Regions from separate parts of the Streptomyces sp. CNB091 genome, predicted to be linked through region 3. Evidence: riboswitches for the same ligand, from Rfam matches in the RefSeq annotation. Region 3 holds a riboswitch; each other region holds the start of a gene.
The links. A riboswitch is a leader RNA that binds a small molecule or an ion and turns the genes downstream of it on or off. The one in region 3 is predicted to bind cobalamin.
Positions count from the first base shown of each region.

Region 1: another riboswitch for cobalamin. It lies ahead of D581_RS0120835 (ribonucleoside-diphosphate reductase subunit alpha); the one in region 3 lies ahead of metE (5-methyltetrahydropteroyltriglutamate--homocysteine S-methyltransferase).
Region 2: another riboswitch for cobalamin. It lies ahead of D581_RS0117345 (ABC transporter substrate-binding protein); the one in region 3 lies ahead of metE (5-methyltetrahydropteroyltriglutamate--homocysteine S-methyltransferase).

Region 1 is NZ_KB899000.1:278,935-283,073, forward strand. It holds gene D581_RS0120825 (hypothetical protein) at 105-785, shown strand; gene D581_RS0120830 (GNAT family N-acetyltransferase) at 854-1,363, shown strand; cobalamin riboswitch at 1,428-1,551, shown strand; gene D581_RS0120835 (ribonucleoside-diphosphate reductase subunit alpha) at 1,688-4,102, shown strand; gene D581_RS0120840 (ribonucleotide-diphosphate reductase subunit beta) at 4,102-4,139, shown strand, end outside.
Region 2 is NZ_KB898998.1:135,977-140,115, reverse strand. It holds gene D581_RS0117350 (iron ABC transporter permease) at 202-1,242, opposite strand; gene D581_RS0117345 (ABC transporter substrate-binding protein) at 1,239-2,237, opposite strand; cobalamin riboswitch at 2,276-2,466, opposite strand; gene D581_RS0117340 (M67 family metallopeptidase) at 2,587-3,009, opposite strand; gene D581_RS0117335 (amino acid permease) at 3,139-4,139, opposite strand, start outside.
Region 3 is NZ_KB899014.1:119,559-123,697, forward strand. It holds gene cobF (precorrin-6A synthase (deacetylating)) at 1-775, shown strand, start outside; gene D581_RS0133450 (hypothetical protein) at 924-1,121, opposite strand; cobalamin riboswitch at 1,449-1,663, shown strand; gene metE (5-methyltetrahydropteroyltriglutamate--homocysteine S-methyltransferase) at 1,829-4,139, shown strand, end outside.

The sequences.
Region 1 (4,139 bases), on a different contig from region 3:
CCCCTTCCACGGGTGCGGCGGTCCCTTTTCGCACCCTCGAACGGACTTCGGCGCCGCTCGATTTCCCGGTGCACGGAACCCTCACCGTACGAAAGGATGTGCCCATGACATCGCATCCCCGGCCGCCCCGGCTCCGTCCCGTACTCACGACCTTGGCGCTGGCGCTGAGCCTGGCGGCGGCGACGGGCTGCGGCACCCAGGTGGCGACCGGCACGGAGACGGCGGACCGGAGCGCCTCGGCGGACCCCGCGCCCGACCGGGCGGAGCTGGAGGCGCGGGCGCTGGCCGCGCAGACCGTCGCGGAGCACGTGTGGGTGACCGAAGTCCCGGGGTACGCCCTGGCCCGCCAGTCGGTCGGGGTGATCGGCGACGACGGGTTCGGCAGCGTCTACACCACGCCCGACGGCGGGCAGATCCAGCTGCGGGTGGAGCGCCGGGCGCACGCCGGGGCCGACTGTACGAAGGACCCCGCGCCCGCCGGCGGCCAGGAGCCCCTGAAGACGTGCGAGCGGGACGGTGACCAGTGGTACCGGGCCACGGATTCGGGCCACGCGTACGCACGGGAGCAGGGCGGACTCGTGGTCACCGTGAGCGGGGCGCCCGACGAGGTGGACCGGGCTACGCTGCGGTCGGCGGCACGGGCCGCCCACCGCGCCGACGACCGCGAGCTGGACCAGGTGCTGCCGCCTGCCGACGGGGCCGGGGGGCGGCAGCCGGTCGAACGCGGCGACCTGCCGCCGGTGGGCGACGGCGCCCCGAACAACGACGTGGGAGCGAGCGGCTGACAGGGGAGCGAGCGGCTGACGTAGAAGCGAGTGGCCGACGTAGGAGCTGACTTGGGGACGAGTGGCTGATGGACCTGACGATCAGAGCGGCGGAGCCCGGCGAGTACGCGGTCCTCGGCGAGATCATCGCCCAGGCGTATCTCGGCGACGGTCTGCTGGACGGCCCGCGGGACCCGTATCTGCTCAAACTGCGGGCGGTGGAGCAGCGTGCGGCCGAGGCCGAGGTCCTCGTCGCGCTCGACGTGGACGGGTCGGTGCTCGGCGGCGTGACGTATGCCGCACCCGGCACCCCGTGGCGCGACATCGCCGGTCCGGACGAGGCCGAGTTCCGGATGCTGGCGGTGGCCCGCGAGGGGCGTGGGCGGGGCGTGGGAGAGGCTCTCGTGCGGGCGTGCGCCGAGCGCGCCCGGTCCGCCGACGACGTGCGGGCGCTGGTGCTGTCGACGCAGCCGGGCATGCTCGGAGCCCATAGGATCTACCGTCGGCTCGGCTTCGTACGGACCCCCGAACGGGACTGGGAACCGGTGCCGGGACTACGGCTCATGACCTTCCGGCTGGAGCTGGAGGCGCCCTCCTGAGGGGCGCGTTGAATCGTCGCGACACAACATGTGGGGGCCGCTTCATCCGACGGCCCCCACATGTATGCTCGACCTCGCTGTCGCCGCAGGGGAATCCGGTGCGAATCCGGAACTGTCCCGCAACGGTGTGATCGGTGTGCTTTTGCGCACCCGCAAGTCCGAAGACCTGTCGACAGCGCGTCCGGCTCGACCGAACCGGACGCCAGACGTCCGGGTCTCGCGGATAGGCCGGTGGACGCCGTCAGCTGTGCTGCCCTGCCCCGGGTTTCGCGCTGCCCGGCTTCCCCGCCTGCCGCCGGCCCCTGCCGAGCGAGGGAAAGCCCAGTGACCATCGCGCCCGCCGATCCGGTTTCAGCCACCGAATCCGCTGCCTCCACCCCGTCCGGAGCAGGCACGAACGACGGACCCGGGACCGCCCTGCTGCGGACCCTGACCGACCTCACCGTCGATCTTCCCGACACCGACCCCGGACGGGTCGCCGCCGCCGCGCTGCGCGGACGCAACGCCCGCTCCGACGAGGCCGAGCTGCGCTCGCTGGCCACCGAGGCCGCCGCGGGGCTCATCTCCGAGGACCCGGCGTACTCCCGGCTGGCAGCCAGGCTGCTGACCCGCTCGATCGCGGACGAGGCCGCGGGCCAGGGTGCGACGTCCTTCTCCGCCTCGGTCGCCGTGGGCCACCGTGAGGGCCTGATCGCGGAGCGCACCGCCGCGTTCGTCGCGCTCCACTCGGCCGCACTGGACAAGCTCGTCGAGCAGGCCCTGACGGACGGCGCCGACGACCGCTTCGGCTACTTCGGTCTGCGGACGCTGCACAGCCGCTACCTGCTGCGCCACCCGATCACCCGGCAGGTCATCGAGACCCCGCAGCACTTCATGCTGCGCGTGGCCGCGGGCCTCGCCGAGGACGAGTCGGTGCGGGCGCTGGACGAGGTCGCCGCGCTCTACGGGCTGATGAGCCGGCTGGACTACCTCCCCTCCTCCCCCACGCTCTTCAACTCCGGCACCCGGCACCCGCAGATGTCCTCCTGCTATCTGCTGGACTCGCCCAAGGACGAGCTGGACTCGATCTACGACCGCTACCACCAGGTGGCGCGGCTCTCCAAGCACGCGGGCGGCATCGGTCTTTCGTACTCCCGCATCCGCGCCCGGGGTTCGCTGATCCGGGGCACCAACGGGCACTCCAACGGCATCGTGCCGTTCCTGAAGACGCTGGACGCCTCCGTCGCGGCGGTGAACCAGGGCGGCCGGCGCAAGGGCGCGGCGGCGGTCTACCTGGAGACCTGGCACGCGGACATCGAGGAGTTCCTGGAGCTCCGCGACAACACGGGCGAGGACCAGCGGCGTACGCACAACCTGAACCTGGCGCACTGGATCCCGGACGAGTTCATGCGCCGGGTCGACGCGGACACCGAGTGGTCGCTGTTCTCCCCCGCCGACGTGCCCGAGCTGGTCGACCTGTGGGGCGACGCGTTCGACGCGGCCTACCGGGCGGCCGAGGCCAAGGGCCTGGCCCGCAGGACGATTCCGGCGCGTGAGCTGTACGGCAGGATGATGCGGACCCTCGCGCAGACCGGCCAGGGCTGGATGACGTTCAAGGACGCCTCCAACCGGACCGCGAACCAGACCGCCGAGCCGGGCCGGGTCGTGCACTCCTCCAACCTGTGCACGGAGATCCTCGAAGTCACGGACGACGGCGAGACGGCCGTCTGCAACCTGGGCTCGGTCAACCTCGGCGCGTTCGTGGCGGACGGCTCGATCGACTGGGACCGCCTGGACTCCACGGTCCGTACCGCGGTGACCTTCCTGGACCGGGTCGTCGACATCAACTTCTACCCGACCGAGCAGGCCGGGCGCTCCAACTCCCGCTGGCGGCCGGTGGGCCTGGGCGCGATGGGCCTCCAGGACGTCTTCTTCCAGCTGCGGCTGCCCTTCGACTCCCCCGAGGCCCGCGCGCTCTCCACGAAGATCTCCGAGCGGATCATGCTGGCCGCCTACGAGGCGTCCTGCGACCTGGCGGAGCGCTCCGGCCCGCTGCCGGCCTGGTCCGAGACCCGGGCGGCGCGCGGGGTGCTGCACCCCGACCACTACGCCACCGGGCTGAACTGGCCGGAGCGCTGGGACGCCCTGCGCGCCCGGATCGCGAAGACCGGGATGCGCAACTCGCTGCTGCTGGCCATCGCCCCGACCGCCACGATCGCCTCGATCGCCGGGGTGTACGAGTGCATCGAGCCGCAGGTCTCCAACCTGTTCAAGCGCGAGACGCTCAGCGGTGAGTTCCTCCAGGTCAACGCCTACCTGGTGGACGAGCTGAAGAAGCTCGGCGTGTGGGACGCCCGCACCCGTGAGGCGCTGCGCGAGGCGAGCGGCTCCGTGCAGGGCTTCGCCTGGATCCCCGACGACGTGCGGGCGCTGTACCGCACGGCGTGGGAGATCCCGCAGCGCGGCCTGATCGACATGGCGGCGGCCCGTACGCCGTTCCTCGACCAGAGCCAGTCGCTCAACCTGTTCCTGGAGACGCCGACGATCGGCAAGCTCTCCTCGATGTACGCGTACGCCTGGAAGCAGGGGCTGAAGACGACGTACTACCTGCGTTCGCGCCCGGCGACCCGGATCGCCCGTGCCGCGTCCGGCCAGGCGTCGGCCGCCGCCCCCATTCCCGTACAGCAGGCGTCGGCTCCCGACGCGGACGCCATCGCCTGCTCCCTGGAAAACCCCGAGTCCTGCGAGGCCTGCCAGTAATGAGCACCAACGACCACAAGAACCTGCTCGACCCGGG
Region 2 (4,139 bases), on a different contig from region 3:
CTCCTTCGGCGTACGGAGCGGTCGGGCGGGCTCCTCCGGCGTACGGAGCAGTCGGACGGGCTCCCCGGGCGTACGGAGCGGTCGGGCGGGCTCCCCGGGCGTACGGAGCGGTCGGGCGGGCTCCTCCGGCGTACGGAGCGGTCGGACGGGCTCCCCGGGCGTACGGAGTTGTCGCGCGGGCTCCCTCGACGAGTGGCGTCTTCATACGGGCGCTCCTTCGGGGCGGCGGCGGAGCATCCAGAGGAAGAACGGGCCGCCGGTCAGCGCGGTGAGCACGCCGACGGGGATGTCCTGCGGGGCTGCGACCGTCCGGGCGGCCAGGTCGGCGAGGACCAGGAACACCGCCCCGCCGAGGGCGACGACCGGGAGCAGGGCGCGGTGCGCGGCGCCGACGGCCATCCGGGCCATGTGCGGGACCATCAGCCCGACGAAGCCGATCGCCCCGCTGTACGCGACGAGCGCCCCGGTCATCAGGGAGGCGAGGACGAAGACGGCGGCCCGGAAGCGGGCGGTGTCGAGGCCGAGGACGGTCGCGCCCTCCTCCCCCACCAGGAGCAGGTCGAGCGGGCGGGCCAGGGTGAGGAGGACGGCGGTGCCGACGGCCAGGGTGACCGTGGGGAGCGCGAGCATGTCCCAGCGGGCCGCGCCGAGGCCGCCGAGGGTCCAGTAGAGGACTTCCTGGAGGTGGTCCGCGCGGGCGGAGGTGACCAGGATCAGGCTGGTCAGGGCGGAGAGGACGTAGGAGACGGCGACCCCGGCGAGGACGAGCCGGTTGGTGGTGAGGCCGCCGCCACCGCGCGCCAGGGTGTAGACGAGGAGCAGCGAGAGCAGCGCCCCGACGAAGGCGGCGGCGGGGATGGTGACGGTGGTGGCGAGGGTGGCGCCGATGCCGAGGACGATCACCAGGACCGCGCCGGTGGAGGCCCCGGAGGAGACGCCGAGGAGGAACGGGTCGGCGAGCTGGTTGCGTACGAGGGCCTGGAGGACGGTGCCGATGACGGCGAGTCCGGCGCCGACGACGATGCCGAGCAGCACCCGGGGCAGCCGGACGTCCAGGACGATCGTGCGGAAGGGGCTCGCGTCCGCCTGCCCGGTCAGGATGTCGATGACCTGGCCGGGCGGGATGCGGACGGAGCCGAGGGCGAGCGCGGCGAGCACGGCGGCGGCGAGGAGCGCGGCGAGGGTGCCGACGACCAGGGTGTAGCGGAGCAGCCGCCGCGGTGCGGGGGTGCGGCAGCTCACGGGGTGGTGGCCCCCGGGTGGAGCTGGGCGGCGAGTTTGCCGACGGCGGCGGGAACGCGGACGCCGAGGACGGCGTCGGAGAGCGGCATGACCGCGAAACGCTTGTTCTTGACGGCGGGGACGTCGGCGAGGGCCGGGTCGGTGAGGAGGCGCTTCTTCTTCTGTTCGACGGTGGTGGCCCCGTAGTCGTAGATCACGATGGCCTCGGGCTTGCGTGCGACGACGTTCTCCCAGGAGGCGTCGCCGAAGGGCTTGTCGAGGTCGGCGAAGACGTTGGTGCCGCCGGCCCGCTCGATCAGTTCGTTGCCGATGCCCTCTCCGCCCGCGGTGAAGGCGGTCTTGTCGCCGCTGTCGTAGACGAAGACGGAGACGGGCTTCAGGCCGGCGAGCTTCTTGGCGGTGGCGGCGTTGTCGGCCTTGGCCTGCTTGATCCAGGCCTCGGCGCGGTCGGTGACGCCGAAGGTGCGGCCGAGCTCGCGGATCTCGTCGTAGAGGGTGTCCATGGGCTGGTCGCCCTTGGTGCAGCTCTCGGTGTTGAGCCGGCTCTCGATGCCGGACTTCTTCAGCGCCGCGCGCCCGCGCCCGTCGCCTGCCGCGAACGCGCTGGCGTACCCGCCGTAGACGAAGTCGGGGTTCGTGGCGAGGACCTGCTCGTAGGAGGGGTACTCCTTGGCGATGACCGGGACGGACGCGTAGTCCTCCGCGTACTTCGGCAGGACCTGGTCGTCGAGGTAGGCGGTGCCGACGAGGGATTTCGCCAGGCCCAGCTCCAGCATGATCTCGGTGACGTGCTGGTTCATGGTGACGACGCGCTTCGGCGGGGCCTCGAACGTGGTGGTGACACCGCAGTTCTTCACGGTGTACGGGAATCCGTCGCTCTTCGCCACGGCCCTGTCCCCGGTGGCGGCGGCGTCGCCGTCGGAGGAGGAGCAGGCGGTGAGGGCGAGCGGGAGCAGCACGGCGGCGGCTATGAGCGCGGGGGTGCGCCGGGACATGGCGAGGCCTCTCCGGGGGATTTCCGCGTCCCCTGGTCGATGCGAGAAGGCGGCGGGCCAGTTCCTGACTTCCGGGCCGCCCTCCGGTGCGACGTCGTCCGCTGGGGAGTCGTCCGCGTGGGAGGGGGCCCGGTCACAGTGGCGGGACCGTGCCGGATTCGCACCGGCTTCCTGGTTCCTGCTGCCTTGTTGGGTCTGGGAGCAGTGTGCCAGACCCGTGCGGGGGCCCTGCGGGGGCACCCTCGTAGGTCCCTGGCTGGGTCCCTGGTGGGTCCCTGGTGGGTCCCTCGTGAGTCCCTGGTGGGTCCCTCGTGAGTCCCTGGTGGGTCCCTCGTGAGTCCCTGGTGGGTCAGTACGCCTCGACGACCCGCACGTCTTCCTCGGTGATCTCGCCGTCCACGATGCGGTACGAGCGGAACTGGAAGGGTCCGGCGTCGTCGGTGTCGGCGGTGGAGACCAGGACGTAGTGGGCGCCGGGCTCGTTGGCGTAGGTGACGTCGGTGCGGGAGGGGTAGGCCTCGGTCGCCGTGTGCGAGTGGTAGACGATCACGGGCTCCTCGTCGCGGTCGTCCATCGCGCGGTAGAGCTTGAGGAGGTCGGCCGAGTCGAACTCGTAGAACGTGGGCGAGCGGGCGGCGTTGAGCATCGGGATGAAGCGCTCGGGGCGGTCCGTCCCGGCCGGGCCCGCGACCACTCCGCACGCCTCGTCGGGGTGGTCGGCGCGGGAGTGGGCGACGATCTGGTCGTAGAGCGTCTGGGTGATGGTCAGCATGGCGCCAGGATATGCGGGCGGCCCCTTCCGTACCGGTGGGTGGTACGGAAGGGGCCGCATGCTGGACACGTCGGCCGTTGGGGCGGCCGGGGCGGTCCGGGAGGGGGCGGTGTGGGGCCCGCCCCCGGGTCAGTGGTGGGGCTCGGTGGTGGTCTTCTTCTCCGGGGTGCGCGCCTGGAGCGCCCGGTAGGAGACGAAGAGGATGAGCGCCCACAGGGGTGCGCAGTAGAGCGAGATCCTGGCGTCCTCGTCGATCGCCATCATGACGATGACCATGCCGATGAACAGGAGCGCGAACCAGCTCGTGTACGGGGCTCCGGGGGCCTTGAACGAGGACTGCGGGAGCAGACCGGCGTCGGCCATGCGGCGGTAGCGGATCTGGCTGCACAGGATCATGATCCAGGCCCACATGCCGGAGATGGTGGCGAAGGAGACGACGTAGTTGAACGCCTCGCCGGGCCACTGGTAGTTGATCCCGACGCCGACGAGCATCAGGGCGGCGGAGAACGTGGTGCCCACGAGCGGCAGGCCGTTCTTCGTCAGCTTGGTGAAGGCGCGGGGGCCCTGGCCGTTGAGGGCGAGGTCGCGGAGCATGCGGCCGGTGGAGTACATGCCAGAGTTGCAGGAGGAGAGCGCGGCGGTGAGGACGACGAAGTTGACGACGGCGGCGCCGACGCTGAACCCCATCTCCTCGAAGGCCTTCACGAACGGGGAGACGCCGGGTTTGAAGGTGGACCACGGCACGACCGAGAGGATCATGATCAGCGCGCCGACGTAGAAGACGGCGATGCGCCACGGCACGGTGTTGATGGCCTTGGGCAGCACGGTCCCGGGGTCCTTGGACTCCCCGGCGGTGACGCCGACGAGTTCCACGGCGAGGAAGGCGAACATGACGATCTGGAGCGTCATGAGCGTGCCGGTGATGCCGTTGGGGAAGAAGCCGCCGTCGTTCCAGAGGTTGGCGACGGTGGCGGTGTCGCCGGCGTCGGAGAATCCGACGGTGAGGACGCCCGCGCAGATCAGGATCATGCCGATGATCGCGGTGACCTTGACCATGGAGAACCAGAACTCCAGCTCACCGAAGAGCTTCACGGAGATCAGGTTGGCGCCGTACAGAATGACGGTGAACA
Region 3 (4,139 bases):
CCGTCACATCCTCGTCATCGGCATGGGCGCCGGCGACCCCGACCATCTGACGCTCGCCGCGGTGAAGGCCATGCGCCGCGTCGACGTCTTCCTCGTGCTGGGAAAGGGCAAGGAGAAGGACGCGCTGACCCGGCTGCGGCGGGACATCCTCGACGAACACCTCACCGGCCCCTACCGCGTCGTCGAGGCCGAGGACCCGTGGCGGGACCGCACCCAGCAGGACGCCGGGCGCTACACCTCGGCGGTGCGCGACTGGCGCCACCGCCGCGCCGACATCTGTGAACGCCTGATCGTCCAGGAGCTCGCACCGGGGCAGTGCGGAGCCTTCCTCGTGTGGGGCGACCCGTCCTTGTACGACAGCACTCTCGCGATCCTCGACGACATCCGAGGCCGCGGAACGGTGGAATTCAGTCACGAGGTGATCCCCGGCATCAGCAGTGTCTCCGCCCTCGCCGCCCGGCACAGCGTCACCCTGAACCGGGTCGGCCGCCCCATCCACATCACCCCCGGGCGACGTCTCGCCCAGGGATTCCCCGAGGACTGCGACCTTGTCGTGATGCTCGACGGACATGAGAGCTTCACGCAGCTGACGGGCAGGGGATGGTGGATCCACTGGGGCGCCTACATCGGGACCCCGGAGGAGATCCTGGTCTCCGGCCCGCTGGACGAGGTGGCCGGCCGGATCAGCGGGCTGCGTGCGGAGGCGCGTGAACGGCACGGCTGGATCATGGACACCTACCTGCTGAGCCGACCGCCCGGCGCGGGCGGCGACTGACGGCCGATGCCTGACGGCCGGTGGCTGACGGCCGGTGGCTGACGGCCGATGACTGACGGGTCCACGTCGAGGCGCGGGCGGCGAGGGCCTCCGCACCCCGTCGTCGGACCAACAGGGGCGTCAGGGGTGTGGGGGAGTGCCAGGGGTGTCAGCGCCGGGTCTCATGCGCCCTGATCACGCCGAGCCCGTGCCCCAGGCTCGGGCATTCGGCGGTGAGGTCGTCGCCCCGCACCAGGTAGTCGTGCACCCGGCCGTCCGCCGGTCGTTCGATCGCGCGATACAGCGTGCCGTTCACGGTGATCGTCCAGTCGTCGCCGTCCTGGGCCCACCCGACTGTCTTCTTCATCTGGCGTATTCCGTTTCCTCGGTCGGCCTCGCCGTGGGTCGGCGGCCGTGTAGTGGGAAGAAGAACGGCTTGTGACGCTCGGTGGTTCCGCAGTCCCTACGCCATTCGGTTACATCTGTGTCACTGTCACGTCCAGTGGACGCGCCCGACCTGACCGGTGGTCAGCACGCGGTTGACGAACGGCCGAACGAGCGGAGAACGGGCGTGGCCCGGCGCGGCGTCCCGCCGTGACGGAGTCCGAGCCGGCGTCGGGGGAGTTCACCGACCCGTGTCCCACGTCACCATCCGAAGTGTGAACAACGGTGTGCGCGGGCCGGGCGTCCGCTTAGGCTGATCGGCGCAGCTGGTTCGCCCTGTCCGCCAGGCAGGGTGTCGTAAGAGGGAACCCGGTGGGAATCCGGGACTGCCCCGCAGCGGTGAGTGGGAACGACCGCCGTCATACGCACTGGGCCCGGCCGGGTCTGGGAAGCGACGGTCATTAGGTGTCTGCCCCGGCAGACGTGCCCGCGAGTCCGAAGACCTGCCCGTTGCCCGCACGCGACCGTTCGCGTGCGGAGATCTCGGTGACCTCGTGGGCGGGTCGGCGTAACCACCGGGCGGACGGACACGGTTCCACGTGTCCCGGTCTCCGCCCGGTGCGTCATCCCTCCGCGTCCGCGTCCCGTCCCGGGGTCTGTCCCGCAGACACGCTCGCGAAGGAGAGTCACGTGACAGCGAAGCCCGCAGCCGCGGCAGCACAGGCCACCGTGTACGGCTACCCCCGCCAGGGCCGGAACCGTGAACTGAAGAAGGCCATCGAGGGCTACTGGAAGGGCCGCGTCGACGCCGACGCCCTCCGGGAGACCGCCGCCGAGCTGCGCCGGGGGACCTGGCAGCGGCTCGTCGAGACCGGGGTCCACGAGGTGCCGACCGGTGATTTCTCGTACTACGACCATGTCCTGGACACCAGCGTCATGGTCGGCGCCGTCCCCGAGCGGCACCGCGAGGCCGTCGACGCCGACGCCCTCGACGGCTACTTCGCCATGGCCCGGGGCACGCAGGACGTCGCCCCGCTGGAGATGACGAAGTGGTTCGACACCAACTACCACTATCTGGTCCCGGAGTTGGGCCCGGATGCGGAGTTCGCCGCCGACTCCGCCAAGCAGGTCTCGGAGTTCCAGGAGGCGCTGGCCCTCGGTCTGACGCCCCGGCCGGTGCTGGTCGGACCCATCACCTATCTCCTGCTCGCCAAGGCGGCCCCCGGGGCGGCGGCGGACTTCGAGCCGCTGACCCTCCTGGACCGGCTGCTTCCCGTGTACGCCGAGGTCCTCGCCGACCTGCGCGCGGCGGGCGCCACCTGGGTGCAGCTCGACGAACCCGCACTCGTCCAGGACCGCACCCCGGCCGAGCTGAACGCCGCCGCCCACGCCTACCGCGAGCTCGGCGGACACGCCGACCGGCCCCGACTGCTGGTCGCCTCCTACTTCGGGCGGCTCGGCGAAGCGCTGGCGGTCCTGGCCAAGGCCCCCGTCGACGGGCTGGCCCTGGACTTCACCGAGTCCGGCGCGGGGAACCTCGACGACCTCGCGGCGGCCGGCGGACTGCCCGGCAAGCGCCTGGTCGCCGGTGTCGTGAACGGCCGCAACATCTGGATCAACGACTACGAGAAGTCGCTCGCCACCCTCGGCACCCTCCTCGGCCTCGCCGGCCGGGTCGACGTCTCGGCCTCCTGCTCCCTCCTCCACGTCCCGCTGGACGCCGCCGCCGAGCAGGGCGTCGATCCGGGGATCGCCCGCTGGCTCGCCTTCGCCCAGCAGAAGACCGAGGAGATCGTCGTCCTGGCCCGCGGTCTGGGCGGCGGCACGGACGCCATCGCGGCCGAACTCGCCGCCAACCGCGCCGACCTGGCCTCCCGCACCGACGCCGCGCTCACCCGCGACCCGGCTGTCCGCGCCCGTACGGCGGCCGTCACCGACGCGGACGGCCGCCGCTCCCAGCCGTACCCGGAGCGCGCCGCCGCCCAACGTGCCCACCTCGGGCTGCCGTTGCTGCCGACGACCACCATTGGCTCGTTCCCGCAGACCACCGAAGTGCGCACCGCGCGCGCCGACCTGCGGGCGGGGCGGATCGACGAGGCCGGGTACGAGGAGCGCATCAAGGACGAGATCCGCGAGGTCCTCTCCTTCCAGGAGAAGGCCGGACTGGACGTCCTGGTGCACGGCGAGCCCGAACGCAACGACATGGTCCAGTACTTCGCCGAGCAGCTCACCGGTTACCTCGCCACCCAGCACGGCTGGGTGCAGTCCTACGGCACCCGGTACGTCCGGCCGCCGGTCCTCGCGGGCGACGTCTCGCGCCCCGGGCCGATGACGGTGCGCTGGACGACGTACGCGCAGTCGCTGACCGCACGCCCCGTCAAGGGCATGCTCACCGGCCCGGTCACCATGCTCGCCTGGTCCTTCGTCCGCGACGACCAGCCGCTCGGCGACACCGCCCGCCAGGTGGCCCTCGCCCTGCGCGACGAGGTGAACGACCTGGAGACGAGCGGAACTTCGGTGATCCAGGTCGACGAGCCCGCGCTGCGCGAGACACTGCCGCTGCGGGCGGCCGAGCACGCCGCGTACCTGGAGTGGGCGACGGAGTCCTTCCGGCTCGCCACCTCCGGGGTGCGTCCGGACACCCAGATCCACACCCACATGTGCTACGCGGAGTTCGGCGACATCGTCCAGGCCATCGACGACCTCGACGCCGACGTCATCAGCCTGGAGGCGGCCCGCTCCCATATGCAGGTCGCCCGCGAACTGGCCGCCCACGGCTACCCCCGCGAGGCGGGCCCGGGCGTCTACGACATCCACTCCCCGCGCGTCCCCAGCACCGAGGAGGCGGCGTCCCTGCTGCGCAAAGGACTTGAGGCCATCCCGGCGACACGCCTGTGGGTGAACCCGGACTGCGGCCTGAAGACCCGCGGCTGGCCCGAGACCCGGGCCTCCCTGGAGAACCTGGTCGCCGCCGCGCGGGCGATCCGCGCGGAGCTGCCCA